Regions from separate parts of the Pseudarthrobacter sp. rb genome, predicted to be linked through region 1. Evidence: riboswitches for the same ligand, from Rfam matches in the RefSeq annotation. Region 1 holds a riboswitch; the other holds the start of a gene.
The links. Region 1 has a riboswitch for glycine ahead of cycA (D-serine/D-alanine/glycine transporter). Riboswitches for the same ligand answer to the same signal wherever they lie in the genome.
Positions count from the first base shown of each region.

Region 2: it holds a riboswitch for glycine, as region 1 does, so the genes downstream of both, gcvP (aminomethyl-transferring glycine dehydrogenase) here and cycA (D-serine/D-alanine/glycine transporter) in region 1, are expected to answer to the same signal.

Region 1 is NZ_JBWJAR010000032.1:17,909-26,689, forward strand. It holds gene purU (formyltetrahydrofolate deformylase) at 86-952, opposite strand; gene cycA (D-serine/D-alanine/glycine transporter) at 1,027-2,538, opposite strand; glycine riboswitch at 2,693-2,790, opposite strand; glycine riboswitch at 3,104-3,203, shown strand; gene gcvP (aminomethyl-transferring glycine dehydrogenase) at 3,356-6,208, shown strand; gene gcvT (glycine cleavage system aminomethyltransferase GcvT) at 6,218-7,330, shown strand; gene gcvH (glycine cleavage system protein GcvH) at 7,377-7,760, shown strand; gene glyA (serine hydroxymethyltransferase) at 7,757-8,781, shown strand, end outside.
Region 2 is NZ_JBWJAR010000027.1:298-7,366, reverse strand. It holds gene ACWRN3_RS21445 (MFS transporter) at 1-1,132, opposite strand, end outside; gene ACWRN3_RS21440 (TetR/AcrR family transcriptional regulator) at 1,216-1,752, shown strand; glycine riboswitch at 1,845-1,942, shown strand; gene gcvP (aminomethyl-transferring glycine dehydrogenase) at 2,135-4,981, shown strand; gene gcvT (glycine cleavage system aminomethyltransferase GcvT) at 4,994-6,142, shown strand; partial or broken gene ACWRN3_RS21425 (serine dehydratase beta chain) at 6,655-7,069, shown strand, end outside.

The DNA.
Region 1 (8,781 bases):
TATTCAGATGTGGTGCCACGGCGGCCGGCACCTGCCCCTCCGGCTGGAGGGAGTGCGGGCGCCGGCCGCGTGGATGGGCCGGCAACTAGCGCAGGATGACCGTCCGGTTGCCGGAGAGGACTATCCGTCCTTCAGCGTGCCAGCGGACGGCATTCGTGAGCGCCTTGCATTCGGCGTCGCGGCCAACCGTGACCAGGTCCGAGGCGGAGTACGTGTGGTCCACCTCGATGACCTGCTGGGAGATGATGGGCCCCTCGTCCAGCTCCGAGTTGACGTAGTGGGCTGTGGCGCCCACCGTTTTGACGCCCCGCTCGTAGGCCTGGTGGTAGGGCTTGGCACCCTTGAAGCTGGGCAGGAACGAGTGGTGGATGTTGATGGCCTTGCCACTGAGGCGGGTGGTGGCCTCGTCGCTGAGCACCTGCATGTAGCGGGCCAGCACCACCAACTCCACAGCGTAGTGGTCCACCAGGCCCAGCAGCCGCTCCTCGGCATCGGCCTTGGTTTCCGGCGTCACAGGGATGTGGTGGAACGGAACGCCGTGCCACGCCGCAAGCGGTTCCAGGTCCGGGTGGTTGGACACCACGGCGGCGATCTCCACGGGCAACTCACCACTCCGGGCGCGGAACAGGAGGTCGTTGAGGCAGTGCTCGTACTTTGAGACCATCACCAGGATGGGCTGCTTGCGTCCGTGGCGTTCCAGGCGCCAGTCCATCTGCCACTCCTGGGCCACCTGACCGAAACCGGCCCGGAGGCGGCCAAGGTCCAGCTCAACCCGCGAGGTGACGTGGATTCGCATGAAGAACCGGCCGCTTTCCGTGTCGCCGAACTGCTTGATGTCCACGATGTAGCATTCCTGTTCCAGCAGGTATGCCGCCACAGCCTGGACAATGCCAAGGGCATCCGGGCAATGGAACGTCAGCACGAATTCCCGGCCCGTTTCGTGGGCTGCCACAGCCTGCAGCTGGCCGGCTTCAGAAGTCCCAGGTTCGGATTCGCTCAGCTCAGACGCGCGGGCCTCCGCGGCGATCACCGTTTGACCCGCTCTTCCCCCGCTTCTGCGGCGGCACCCGTACGGACAGCCTTGCCGGATGCGGCGTCGGTGAAGTCCTGGTCTGCCTGCAGTTCAGCCTGGAACGTGGCGAAACGGGCCTGGTGTGCGGGCCGGCGGCGGAGGACGAACCATGCGGTGCCCAGCAGGATGAACCACACCGGAGTGACCAGCAGGGCAACCAGGGTGTCCGGCTGGGTGGTGAGGGTCCAGATCACGAAGGCGAAGAAGGCGAAGACCACCCAGACCATGGCAACACCGCCGGGCATCTTGAACTTGGATGCTTCATGCAGGTGCGGCCGGCGGCGGCGGAAGGCGATGTAGCTGGCCAGGATGATGGACCAGACAAAGACGAAGCAGACGGCGGAGACCGTGGTCACCATGTCGAAGGCCTTGCCCACGTCCTGGCCCGCATACATGAGGACGACGCCGGACAGCAGCAGCACGCAGGAGAGGAACAGTGCGTTCTGGGGCACCTTCCGCCGGGACAGTTTGCCAAAGACGTCGGGTGCGTCGCCTTCCTGGGCAAGGCCGAAGACCATGCGGGACGTCGAGTAGATGCCGGAGTTCGCGGAGGACATCGCGGAGCTCAGCACCACGAGATTGACCACGGTGGCCGCGGCGCCCAGGCCTGCCAGGGAGAACATGGCGATGAAGGGGCTGTGACCGGCCCTGAACTCGGTCCAGGGGGTGACGGCCATCAGGATGATGAGGGCGCCCACGTAGAAGAGGAGCACGCGGATGGGGATGGAGTTGATGGCCTTGGGAAGGTTCCGCTCCGGGTTCTTGGCCTCGGCGGCGGTGGTGCCCACCAGTTCGATGCCCACGAACGCGAAAACGGCGATCTGGAAGCCGGCCACGAAGCCCATGAACTCGTTCGGGAAGAATCCGCCGTGGCTCCACAGGTTGGTGAAGGTGGCAGGGCCGGCGTCGGACTGGAAACCGGTGAAGATCATGAACAGGCCAACGATGATCAGGGCAGCAATGGCAATGATCTTGATGAGTGCGAACCAGAACTCCGTTTCGCCGAACGCCTTCACGGTGGTGAGGTTCAGCAGGAGCAGGATGGCCACGGTGGCCAGGCCGGGAATCCAGAGGGGCAGTCCGGGCCACAGCTCTTTGGAGTAGCCCGCGATGGCGATGACGTCGGCAATGCCGGTGATGACCCAGCAGAACCAGTAGGTCCAGCCTGTGAAGAAGCCGGCCCATGGACCCAGCAGGTCAGCGGCAAAGTCGCTGAAGGACTTGTAGTTGAGGTTGCTGAGCAGCAGTTCACCCATGGCACGCATGACGAAGAACAGCATGAAGCCGATGATCATGTACACGAAGATCACCGAGGGGCCGGCCGCCGAGATGGTCTTGCCTGAGCCCATGAACAGGCCAGTGCCGATTGCACCGCCGATGGCGATCAGTTGGATGTGGCGGTTGCTGAGCTGCCGCTCCAGGTGCGGGGCTCCGCCGCCGGGGGACGTCGGGGAATGGGTCGTCATTGAGGAACTCCATCGTTCGAGCGGCACCCGGGGTGTCGCAAAGATTGGATTTCCTCCCCGCTCTGTCTGGGACCTGAGAGTTTCCACATGCCGGCATGGGCGTGCTTGCACCGTCGGTGAGCCAGGACAGGGCCCGGCTGCTTTCCAGAGTTGCCTCACCGCGGCGGTACGTGGGCCTGAGAGTTTCCTGGGGAGGGTTTGCTCCTACGGCGCCTGCTGAACGTACCGGCAGGGCTCTCCCGCCGCAGGTCAAAAGCGTTTGCTTGCTAAATCAGTGTTCAGTTGTCGGAGGGCATCCATCCCAGGCGCGGTAATGCGCAGAATGGATTGTGGGGCCTCCGGTGATCCCGGCCGGCGAACAGAGCACCCAGCAGCTTTGGGCCAGTTCCGCTGTCCGGCCGGATCACGGGGTTCAGTGTGGCGTCCGTCACGGACAAAAGTCAAACCCGGCGTTACGCCATCCACGTAACGCTCTGGAGCCCCAATTCATGACGGACCGATTTGCTCCCCGGCCCGCTTTGCCGGTAACCTGTGAGCCGAATCACCCACATTTCAATATGCCTTTCGAGCTGTGGCGGGAGAGTTCTCCCGGCCATCACCGGGCAGGCGCCGTAGGAGCAAATCCTCCCCAGGAATCTCTCAGGCCCATGTACCGTCACGGCGAGGCGACTCTGGAAAGCAGTGCTGCTCCGGCAGCACTCACCGACGGTGCAAGCAGGCCCTGATGGGTTTGCGGAATCTCTCAGGTCCAATACAGAGCGGGGAGGGACCCGATCCATGCCGTGCCACCCGTGGCCGGCCAAACCTGGAGTTCCTCATGACGATTCAATCCCTTCCGTCTGCCTTTGCAGACCGGCATATCGGTGCACGCCGCCAGGCTGACGTGGACACCATGCTCAAGGCCGTTGGCTACGACAGCGTTGATGGACTGGTGGACATCGCCGTTCCCAACTCAATCCGCCAGTCCAAGCCCCTTGCGCTCAAAGACGCGCTGAGCGAGGTTGAGGTGCTTGCGGAACTGCGCAGGCTCGCCGCCAAGAACAAGACCGCCGTACAGATGATCGGCCAGGGCTACTACGACACCATCACGCCCGCCGTCATCCGCCGGAATGTCCTCGAGGCCCCGGCCTGGTACACCGCCTACACCCCGTACCAGCCCGAGATTTCCCAGGGCCGGCTCGAGGCACTCCTGAACTTCCAGACCATGGTCCAGGACCTGGTGGGCCTGCCCATCGCCAACGCCTCCCTGCTCGATGAAGCCACCGCCGTGGCCGAAGCCGTCCTCATGATGCGCCGCGCCAACAAGAACAAGGACGTCCGCGACGGCAAGACCGTCCTGGACGCCGACGTCCTGCCGCAGACCATCGCCATCGTCAAGGGCCGCGCCGAGGCGCTCGGCTTCGAGGTTGAGGTCGCCGACCTGTCCAAGGGCCTGCCCGACGGCGCAATCAACGGCATCGTGCTCCAGCAGCCGGGCGTCTCCGGCCGCGTTTTCAGCCACGCCGGCGTCATCGCCGAAGCAAAGGAGCGCGGCGCGCTGGTGACGGTGGCCGCTGACCTGCTGGCACTGACCCTGATCACCCCTCCAGGCGAGCAGGGTGCCGACATCGCCGTCGGCTCCACCCAGCGTTTCGGTGTCCCGCTGTTCTTCGGCGGCCCGCACGCCGCATACATGGCAGTGGCCAAGGGCCTGGAACGTTCCATGCCGGGCCGCCTGGTGGGCGTATCCAAGGACGACGCCGGCCTCCCGGCTTACCGCCTGGCGCTGCAGACCCGCGAGCAGCACATCCGCCGCGAGAAGGCCACGTCCAACATCTGCACCGCGCAGGCCCTGCTGGCCATCGTTTCCTCCTTCTACGCCGTCTACCATGGCCCCGACGGGCTGAAGGCCATTGCCGAGCGCGTCCACAACAACGCACGCGCCCTCGCCACCACGCTCAAGATCGCAGGCCGGGAACTGGCCTCCGAGACGTTCTTCGATACGGTCACGGTTTCCGTCCCGGGCAAGGCCGCCAAGGTCATCACCGCTGCTGAAGCACGCGGCATCAACCTGCGCCACATTGATGACGACACCATCGGCGTGTCCGTGGATGAAACCACGACGCCGGAAATCCTGTCTGCGATCGCCGTCGCCTTCGGTGCCGGCCCCGTAGTGGACGCTGCGGGCTTCGACCTGCCGTCCGGGGTGCTCCGCTCCTCTGAGTTCATGCAGCACCCGGTGTTCAACACCCACCGGTCCGAAACCCAGCTCCTGCGCTACATCCGCAGGCTCTCCGACCGCGACCTGGCGCTGGACCGCACCATGATCCCGCTGGGCTCGTGCACCATGAAGCTGAACGCCACCGCAGAGATGGAAGCCATCTCCTGGCCGGAGTTCGCCTCCATCCACCCCTTCGCCCCCGAGTCCCAGACCAAGGGCTGGCGTGAACTGATCAGTGGCCTGGAAGCCGACCTGGCGGAAATCACCGGCTACGACCAGGTGTCGCTGCAGCCGAACGCCGGCTCCCAGGGCGAGCTCGCCGGCCTGCTGGCCATCCGCGGCTACCACCACTCCCGCGGCGAAGAGCAGCGCAACGTCTGCCTGATCCCCGCTTCCGCCCACGGCACCAACGCCGCCTCTGCGGTCCTGGCCGGAATGAAGGTCGTCGTCGTTGCCACGGCCGCGGACGGAACGATCGACCACGAGGACCTGTACGCGAAGATCGAGGCGAACAAGGACGTCCTCTCGGCGATCATGATCACCTACCCGTCCACCCACGGCGTCTACGACGCGGACGTGACCGAGATCTGCGAGGCTGTCCACGCGGCCGGCGGCCAGGTCTACGTTGACGGTGCGAACCTGAATGCCCTGGTGGGCCTGGCCCAGCCCGGCAAGTTCGGCGGCGACGTCTCCCACCTGAACCTGCACAAGACCTTCTGCATCCCCCACGGCGGCGGCGGACCCGGCGTTGGACCGGTCGCGGCCAAGGCACACCTGGCGCCGTTCATGCCCGGCGACGCCAACAAGGCAGCGCATGAGGAAGGCCACGGCGTGGCCATCAGCGCCTCGAACTTCGGTTCCGCCGGTGTCCTGCCGATCTCCTGGGCGTACGTGAAGCTCATGGGCGGGGAGGGACTGACCGAGGCCACCAAGGCAGCCCTGCTCGCAGCGAACTATGTTGCCGTGCGCCTGAACGAGTACTTCCCGGTGCTCTACACCGGCGAAGGCGGCCTCGTGGCGCACGAATGCATCCTGGACCTGCGCGACCTCACTGCCAAGACCGGTGTCACGGCCGAGGACGTGGCCAAGCGCCTCATCGACTTCGGTTTCCATGCCCCCACCCTGGCGTTCCCGGTGGCAGGCACCCTGATGGTGGAGCCCACCGAGTCCGAGGACCTGGCCGAGATCGACCGCTTCATCGAGGCCATGATCACCATCCGCAAGGAAATCGACCAGGTGGCCAACGGCGACTTCTCTGTCCAGGATTCCCCGCTGCGCAACGCACCCCACACCGCGTCCGCCGTCGTGAACTCCGAATGGACCCGCCAGTACAGCCGCGAGCAGGCCGTCTTCCCCGTCCACCACCTGAAGCAGGACAAGTACTTCCCGCCGGTGGGCCGGATCGACGGCGCCGGTGGAGACCGGAACCTGATCTGCTCCTGCCCGCCGCTGTCCGAGTTCGAAAACTAAGGATCCCCCGTGACTGAGAACTACACGGCTCTCTACGAAGAGCACAAAAAGCTTGGCGCCTCCTTCACCGACTTCGGTGGCTGGCAGATGCCGCTCAAATACAGCTCCGAACTGGCAGAACACCACGCCGTGCGCAAAGCCGCCGGTCTGTTCGACCTCTCCCACATGGGCGAAGTCTGGGTCACCGGACCCCAGGCCGGCGCCTTCCTGGACTACGCCCTGGTGGGCAAGTTGTCCGCCATCGCGGACGGCAAAGCCAAGTACTCGCTGATCTGCAATGAGGACGGCGGCATCATCGACGACCTCATCACCTACCGGTTCGGCGATGAGAAGTACCTGGTGGTCCCAAACGCCGGCAACGCCCCCACCGTGGCCGCCGCCCTCGCCGAGCGCGCAGCCAACTTCGATGTGACGGTGGAGGACGCTTCGGCGGCAACCTCGCTCGTCGCAGTCCAGGGACCCAAGGCCGAGGCCACCCTGCTCAAACTCACGGATGAGTCCCAGCACGCCCTGGTCACCGACCTGAAGTATTACGCGTTCAACGAAGTCACCGTAGCCGGCCACGATGTCATCCTGGCCCGCACCGGCTACACCGGTGAAGACGGCTTTGAACTCTTCCTCCCGAATGAAGGCGCCGCTTCCCTATGGGAGTCCGTGGCCCAGGCCGGGGAAGAGTTCGGCATTGTCCCCTGCGGCCTCGCATCCCGCGATTCGCTCCGCCTTGAAGCAGGCATGCCGCTGTACGGGAACGAGCTCTCCCTCGAGCGTTCACCGTTCGACGCCGGCCTTGGCCCCGTGGTGGCGCTTAAGTCCAAGGAAGGTGACTTCGTGGGCCGGGCAGCACTGGAGGCGGCCAAGGAGTCCGGCTCCAAGCGCAAGCTCGTCGGCCTGAAAGGTCACGGCCGGCGCGCCGGCCGTTGCGGCTACCCCGTCCTCAAGGACGGCAACGTGGTGGGCGAAGTGACCTCCGGCCAGCCGAGCCCCACCCTGGGCTACCCTGTCGCTCTGGCCTATGTCGACGTCGAGCACGCCGAGCTGGGCACCGCACTGGACGTGGACCTGCGCGGCAAGGCTGAGCCCTTCGAAGTCGTCGCACTGCCCTTTTACAAGCGCCAGAAATAACCCCGCGCTCCCGCTTCTTTGCACTCCAAACTTAAGGAAAAACACCATGGCTAAAGTTGCCGCTGAACTGAAGTACTCCGCCGAGCACGAATGGATCGCCGCTGACGGCTCCGGCCCGTCCGTGGTGGGCGTGTCCGCTGTTGCCGCCGAGGCACTGGGCGACATCGTCTACGTGGACCTGCCCGAAGTTGGCGCCACGGTGACCGCAGGCGAGACCTGTGGCGAGATCGAGTCCACCAAGTCCGTCTCGGACCTGTACTCCCCCGTCACGGGCGAGGTCACGGAAGTCAACGACGACGTGGTCAGCGACCCCGCCGTGATCAATAACGACCCCTACGGCGCCGGCTGGCTCTTCAAAGTCACCGTCACCGAAGAGGGCCCGCTGCTCTCCGCACAGGAATACGCCGAAGCAAACGGCGGCGAACTGTGAGCGGCGCTTCATCCGCCGCGGGCACCGTGGCCTTTGAACAGGTGGTCTCCCCCAGCCTGAACGCAGACCTCTCCGCCCTGGACCCCGAGATTGCGGCAAAGATCGACGACGAACTGGGCCGCCAGCGCGACGGCCTGGAAATGATCGCTTCGGAGAACCACACCGCCGCCGCGGTCATGCAGGCGCAGGGCTCCGTGCTGACCAACAAGTACGCCGAAGGCTACCCGGGCAAGCGTTACTACGGTGGCTGCGAGCATGTGGACGTCATCGAGCAGCTCGCGATCGACCGGGTCAAGGCGCTCTTCGGTGCCGGGTTCGCCAACGTCCAGCCGCACTCCGGAGCCCAGGCCAACGCCTCGGTGATGCACGCGCTGATCAAGCCCGGCGACACCATCATGGGCCTTAACCTGGCCCACGGCGGCCACCTGACCCACGGCATGCGGATCAACTTCTCCGGCAAGCTCTACAACGTGGTTCCGTACCAGGTCCGCGAAGACACCCACACCATAGACATGGCAGAGGTGGAGCGCCTGGCCCAGGAGCACAAGCCGCAGCTCATCGTGGCCGGCTGGTCAGCCTACGCGCGCCAGCTGGACTTCGCTGAGTTCCGCCGCATCGCCGATTCCGTGGGCGCCTACCTCATGGTGGACATGGCGCACTTCGCCGGGCTGGTGGCCGCGGGCCTGCACCCCTCGCCGGTCCCGCACGCCCACGTGGTCACCTCCACGACGCACAAGACCCTTGCCGGTCCGCGCGGCGGCATCATCCTCTCCAACGACCCCGACATCGCCAAGAAGATCAATTCGGCAGTGTTCCCGGGCCAGCAGGGCGGGCCGCTGGAGCACGTCATCGCCGGCAAGGCCGTGGCGTTCAAAATCGTGGCATCCGAGGAATTCAAGGAGCGGCAGGAGCGCGTCCTGGCCGGCGCCCGCATCCTGGCCGAGCGCCTGGTCCAGCCGGACGTCACCGCCAAGGGCATCAGCGTGGTGTCCGGCGGCACCGACGTGCACCTCGTCCTGGT
Region 2 (7,069 bases), on a different contig from region 1:
CCAGCAGCGCTGCCAGCAGCAGGGAAGGCCCGCCGTCATGGTTTCCGAAGGCCACCATGCTGTAGCCGACGGCGCTGAAGGACAGGCCCGCGGCCACTACGTACCCTGGCCGGACTTTCCGGACCAACGGGACTACCACCAGGCCTGCCGCCACGGTGGCTGCCAGGGCCGGGAGCATGGCAATGCCCGCCGCGGACGGCGTCATCCCCTCCAGGAGTTGGAGGTGCTGGGCAAGGAAAAGGATGAACCCGTTGAAGGAAAACAGGGCCAGGATGTTGGCGCTGATGGCCATGCTGAACACCCTGTTCCGGAACAGCGACATGTCCAGCAGTGGATGCTGCAGGCGGTGCTGGCGGCGCACGAACACGATCCCCATGGCCACGCCAAAGGCGATGCTGCCCAGCCCTGCCATGCCCGGGCCTTCGGTGGCTACTGACTTGATGCCGTAGACCACGGGCACCATGACCAGCATGGAGAGCAGGACGCTTGGGATATCCACCCTGCCCGGCGCGGGATCCCTGGATTCCGGGATGAGGACAGGCCCCAGCGCCAGCAGGGGCAGCATGAGTGGCACGGCCACCAGGAAGACGGCGCCCCACCAGAAGTGCTCCACCAGCCATCCACCGAGAATTGGGCCCAGGGCGGCGCCGCCGGAGAATCCGGCCGCCCAGATGGCCACCGCAAGCCGCCGGCGGTTGGGCTCCGGGAATATGTTGCGGATCAGCGACAGGGTGGACGGCATCAGCATGGCGCCGAAGAACCCGAGCGCCGCACGGCCGGCGATCAGCCACTCCGGGGTGGGGGCGAAGGCCGTGGCGGCGGACAGCGCGGCGAAGCCCAGGCTGCCGATGACCAGCAGCCGCCGCCGCCCAATGCGGTCGCCGAGGCTTCCCATTGATACCAGCAGCCCGGCCAGGACCAGGGGGTAGGCGTCCACGATCCACAGCAGCTGCAGGCCGGTTGGTTCCAGGGCGCGTGCGATGGCGGGCAGGGCAAAGGTCAGGGCGGTGTTGTCCACTGCCACCAGCAGCACGGGAAACATCAGCAGCCCCAGCGCAAGCCAATCCCGCCACGGGGGCCGCGCGGCGGTGCTGTCCCTTTGGGTGGGAGCCGGACTGAGGGAAGTCGTCATGCAATAACTGTACCGTCTGGACGGTATAGTTTCGAAGCGGGTGCATTCCTTCTTCCCTGCCGGTGGAGGGCATGATGGAAGGCATGCCCCGAAAGCCTGTAGCCCGTGATGCGGTCCTTGACGCCTTCGAGTCCCTGCTGATCGAAGTGGGGGAGCGTGCTGCAACCCTCGACGCCGTAGCCCGGAAGGCCGGGGTGTCCAAAGGTGGCCTCCTCTACCACTTTCCCAACAAGGAAGCGCTCATCGCCGTGCTGCTTGACCGCCTGGAGGGGCTGGCCAAGGCGGACGCCGACGCGATGGCTTCGGCCGGCGAAGGTGCCGCCGCGTATTTCATCCGCTCCTCCGTCTGGGCGGATACTCCGCTGGACCGGGTCATCGTGGCTGCCACGCGGCTTGCGGAGGTGGCGCATGAAGAGACGCGCCGCCGGTTCGCTGCCATCCAGCAGCGGTGGCTGGACGAGATCGCAGCAGATGTGGGGCCCGGCCTGGCCAAGGCTGTCCTGTATATGGGTGACGGTTTGTACTTCAATGCCATGCTTTCCGTGGGCCCTGCGCCGGAAGGCGGAGCGGCCGCTGATGTGGAGGAACTCCTGGCCGCCTTGGAACGGCTCCGCAGGTAGTTTTCCATTTGCCGGGAGGGCTCGTGGCGTAGGACAATGGAGAGTTGTGAGGGCTGTCACCGGCCGTCATGATCCAACAAATGAATAGCCTTTGATCTGCGGCGGGAGAGTTCTGCCGGAAGTACAGGCAGGCGCCGTAGGAGCAAATCCTCCCCAGGAATCTCGCAGGCCCCTGTACCGCCGCGGCGAGGCACCTCTGGAAAGCAGCAGGCAGTTGTCCGGCCTCCCTTGGGGGAAGCGAAACGGCTGTTGTGCTCACCGACGGTGCAAGCGGGTCCTGCCCAGGCAGGGAACGCGGAAACTCTCAGGTCCAATACAGAGCGGGGAGGGACCCGAATAGCTGTGGCGTACCCTGCGCCGCCTGAATAAATGGAGTTCCTTCGTGTCGGTTACCCCAGCCTCCACCACCTTCGTCGACCGCCACATTGGCGCACGCCGCCAGGACGACGTCGACACCATGCTCAAAGCCGTGGGTTACGGCACGGTCGATTCACTGGTGGACACCGCCGTACCCAAGGTCATCCGCCAGGAAACCGCCCTCCGCCTGCAGGATGCCCTCAGTGAAGTTGAGGTGCTCGCGGAACTACGCAGGCTCGCCGCCAAGAACAAGACGGCCGTGCAACTGATTGGCCAGGGCTACTACGACACCATCACCCCTGCCGTGATCCGCCGGAACATCCTCGAGGCCCCGGCCTGGTACACCGCCTACACCCCGTACCAGCCTGAGATCTCCCAGGGCCGGCTCGAAGCACTCCTGAACTTCCAGACCATGGTCCAGGACCTGGTGGGCCTGCCCATCGCCAACGCCTCCCTCCTCGATGAAGCCACCGCCGTGGCCGAGGCCGTGCTGCTCATGCGCCGCTCCAACAAGACCAAGCCTGCAGCGGACGGCAAGACTGTCCTGGACATCGACGTGCTGCCGCAGACCATCGCCATCGTCAAGGGCCGCGCCGAGGCGCTCGGGTTCGAAGTTGAGGTCGCCGACCTGTCCAAGGGGCTGCCCGACGGCGACATCAACGGCATCGTGCTCCAGCAGCCCGGCGCCTCCGGCCGGGTCTGGGACCAGTCCGCCTCTATTGCGGCGGCGAAGGACCGCGGCGCACTGGTCACCGTGGCCGCTGACCTGCTGGCACTGACTCTGATCACCCCTCCGGGCGAGCAGGGCGCCGACATCGCCGTCGGCTCCACCCAGCGTTTCGGTGTCCCGCTGTTCTTCGGCGGCCCGCACGCTGCGTACATGGCTGTCCGCAAGGGCCTGGAGCGTTCACTGCCCGGCCGCCTGGTGGGCGTGTCCAAGGATGACGCAGGGGTGCCCGCGTACCGCCTGGCGCTGCAGACCCGCGAGCAGCACATCCGCCGCGAGAAGGCCACGTCCAACATCTGCACCGCGCAGGCCCTTCTGGCCATCGTCTCCTCCATGTACGCCGTCTACCACGGCCCCGACGGACTGAAGGCGATTGCGGAAACGACTCACGGCCACGCCCGGGTGCTGGCGGCCTCGCTGGCAGCTGCCGGTGTGGAGGTGCTCCACACGAGCTTCTTCGACACCCTTACCGTCCGCGTCCCCGGACGCGCTGCCGCGCTTGTCGCCGATGCCGAAGCGCGCGGAATCAACCTGCGTCCCGTCGACGCCGATACCGTGGGCATCTCGCTCGATGAAACCACGACGGCGGCCATCGTCGCCGACGTCGCGGACGTCTTTGGCGCCTCCGTTGCCGCGGCTGAAGGCTTCGGACTGGAGGCCGCCGTCGGACGTTCCTCCGACTACCTGCAGCACCCGGTGTTCAACACGCACCGGTCCGAAACCCAGCTCCTGCGCTACATCCGGAAGCTGTCGGACCGGGACCTTGCGCTGGACCGCACCATGATCCCGCTGGGCTCGTGCACCATGAAGCTGAATGCCACCGCCGAGATGGAAGCCATCTCCTGGCCGGAATTCGCCTCCATCCACCCCTTCGCCCCGGACTCCCAGACCGAAGGCTGGCGTGAACTCATCGCCGACCTCGAAGCCGACCTGACCGCCATCACCGGCTACGACCAGGTGTCCATCCAGCCCAACGCCGGCTCCCAGGGCGAACTGGCCGGGCTGTTGGCGATCCGCGGCTACCACCGCGCCAACGGCGATACCCAGCGCAACGTCTGCCTCATCCCCGCTTCCGCCCACGGCACCAATGCCGCTTCCGCCGTCCTGGCCGGCATGAAGGTCGTCGTCGTGGCCACGGCCGCTGACGGCACGATTGACCACGACGACCTGACGGCCAAGATCGAGGCCAACAAGGACGTCCTGTCCTGCATCATGATCACCTACCCCTCCACCCATGGGGTCTATGACGGGGACGTCCGCGACGTCTGCGACGCGGTCCACGCGGCCGGCGGCCAGGTGTACATCGACGGCGCCAACCTGAACGCCCTGGTGGGCCTGGCCCAGCCCGGCAAGTTCGGCGGCGACGTCTCCCACCTGAACCTGCACAAGACCTTCTGCATCCCCCACGGCGGCGGCGGACCCGGCGTCGGACCCGTGGCAGCCAAGGCACACCTGGCACCGTTCATGCCCGGCGACGCCAACAAGGCAACGCATGAGGAAGGCCACGGGGTGGCGATCTCAGCTTCCCGCTTCGGTTCGGCCGGTGTCCTGCCGATCTCCTGGGCGTACGTGAAGCTGATGGGCGGGGAAGGGCTCACCGAGGCCACCAAGTCCGCGCTGCTCGCTGCCAATTACATCGCTGCCCGGCTGAACGAGTACTTCCCGGTGCTCTACACCGGCGAAGGCGGCCTCGTGGCGCACGAATGCATCCTGGACCTGCGCGACCTGACCGCCAAGACAGGCGTCACGGCCGAGGACGTGGCCAAGCGCCTCATCGACTTCGGCTTCCACGCCCCCACCCTGGCGTTCCCGGTGGCAGGCACCCTGATGGTGGAGCCCACCGAGTCCGAGGACCTGGCCGAAATAGACCGCTTCATCGAGGCCATGATCACCATCCGCAAGGAAATCGACCAGGTGGCCAACGGCGACTTTGCCGTGGCGGACTCACCCCTGCGCCGCGCACCCCACACGGCAGCCGCCGTCGTCAGCTCCGACTGGGACCGTGCCTACCCGCGCGAGCAGGCCGCGTTCCCTGCCCACCACAAGCAGGACAAGTACTTCCCGCCGGTGGGCCGGATCGACGGCGCCGCCGGAGACCGGAACCTCATCTGCTCCTGCCCGCCGCTCGAAGAGTTCGAAAACTAAAGGACCGGCACCGTGACCGAGAAATACACCGCCCTTTACGACGAACACAAAAAGCTTGGCGCCTCCTTCACCGACTTCGGCGGGTGGCAGATGCCATTGAAGTACACCTCCGAACTGGCTGAACACCACGCCGTGCGCAAAGCCGCCGGTCTGTTCGACCTCTCCCACATGGGCGAAGTCTGGGTCACCGGACCCCAGGCTGCCGCTTTCCTGGACTACGCCCTGGTGGGCAAGTTGTCCGCCATGGCCGTGGGCAAGGCCAAGTACTCGCTGATCTGCAGTGAGGACGGCGGCATCATCGACGACCTCATCACCTACCGCCGTCCCGCTGCTGAAGACGGCACGGACGTCTTCCTGGTGGTGCCCAATGCGGGCAACGCCGCGGTGGTGGCGGCAGCCCTGCAGGAACGGGCCGCTGGGTTTGATGTGCTGGTGGAGGACGCCTCGGCCCGCACATCGCTGATCGCAGTGCAGGGCCCCAAGGCCCAGGAACTCCTGTTGCGCCTGGTCCCGGCCGCACAGCACTCCCTGGTGACGGAGCTGAAGTACTACGCCGCCGTGGAGGTTCCGTTCCTGGTGGGCGGCGCCGGCAAGGAACTCCTGCTCGCACGCACCGGGTATACCGGTGAGGACGGGTTCGAGATCTTCGTGGACAACGCGGACGCCCCGGCACTGTGGCAGGCACTGGTCGCCATCGCCGGCGACGGGGAACTGACCCCCGCGGGGCTCGCCTCCCGCGACTCCCTCCGCCTGGAAGCGGGAATGCCACTGTACGGCAACGAACTGTCGCTTCAGGGTGACCCGTTCGCTGCAGGCCTGGGCCCCGTCGTCGCGCTCTCCAAGGACGGCGACTTCGTTGGCAAGGCTGCGCTGGCAGCAAAGAAGGAAGCCGGCGCCGGCAGCACCTCCGGCCGCCGCCTCGTGGGGCTCAAAGGCCAGGGCCGACGCGCCGGACGGGCACACTACCCCGTGCTCAAGGACGGCGCCACGGTCGGTGAGGTCACCTCCGGCCAGCCATCGCCCACCCTCGGCTACCCGATCGCCATGGCCTACGTCGACGTCGAGTACTCGGCACCCGGCACAGCCCTGGACATCGATCTCCGCGGCAAGGCAGAACCCTTCGAAGTCGTCGACCTCCCGTTCTACCGCCGGGCGAAATAACCCTTCGGTGCCTCGCCGTGGTCACATTCGCCCGTCGGGTCCTTGGTCACCCGCGGGACCGGCAGACCGGACATTTTCACGCGTGCTGCTCCTTCGTCGCTTTGACGCACGCTTTCGAAAAGTCCGGCTCCGCCGGCCCCTTGTGGGCTTGTCGCCGTGGGTGCAGGGGGCAGGGGCATACAGGAAGTGGGGGGATGCGGACTACGTGCGTGTTTCCTGGTCCCGTCCTGACGCCTCCGTGTGCGTTGCATGCTTGCCCTGTCGCCTTGGTGACGGTTGCTCGCGACTGGGCGGATTCCGGAGACGTGCGTCTAAGGGAGCGTCACGTCCGCTTAGCGGGCGTCTTCGCGACCGAGCACGCGGAGGAATTCGGTCAGGCGCGCACCCAACCCGGCCACTGCGTCACGTCCGCTTAGCGGGCGTCTTCGCGACCGATCACGCAGAGGATGTCCTGCCCACTCCACCCCAGCCACTTAGAGTGACTCGAATCAGATTTTTAGTTAGGAATTGTCATGGCAGTCGGCGTATTCGACCTTTTTTCTATCGGTATTGGCCCTTCGTCTTCTCATACTGTGGGGCCGATGCGGGCTGCTGCTGTGTTTGCTGAGGAGTTGAAGGCCTCGGGGAAGCTCGCGGACGTGGCGTCGTTGCGGGTGGATTTGTATGGGTCGTTGGCGGCGACGGGGCATGGTCACGGGACGATGACCGCAATCCTGTTGGGGTTGGAGGGGTTCCATCCGGAGTTGATCCTGCCCGAGCAGGTGGAGGAGCGGCTGGCCTCGATCGCGGAGACCGGGATCCTGAACTTGGCCGGTTCGGTGGCGTTGCCGTACGGGGTGGGCGACATGGTGTTGCGGCCGTTGACGGTGTTGCCGCGGCACACGAACGGGATGACGTTCACGGTCGCGGACGCTGCCGGGGATGTGG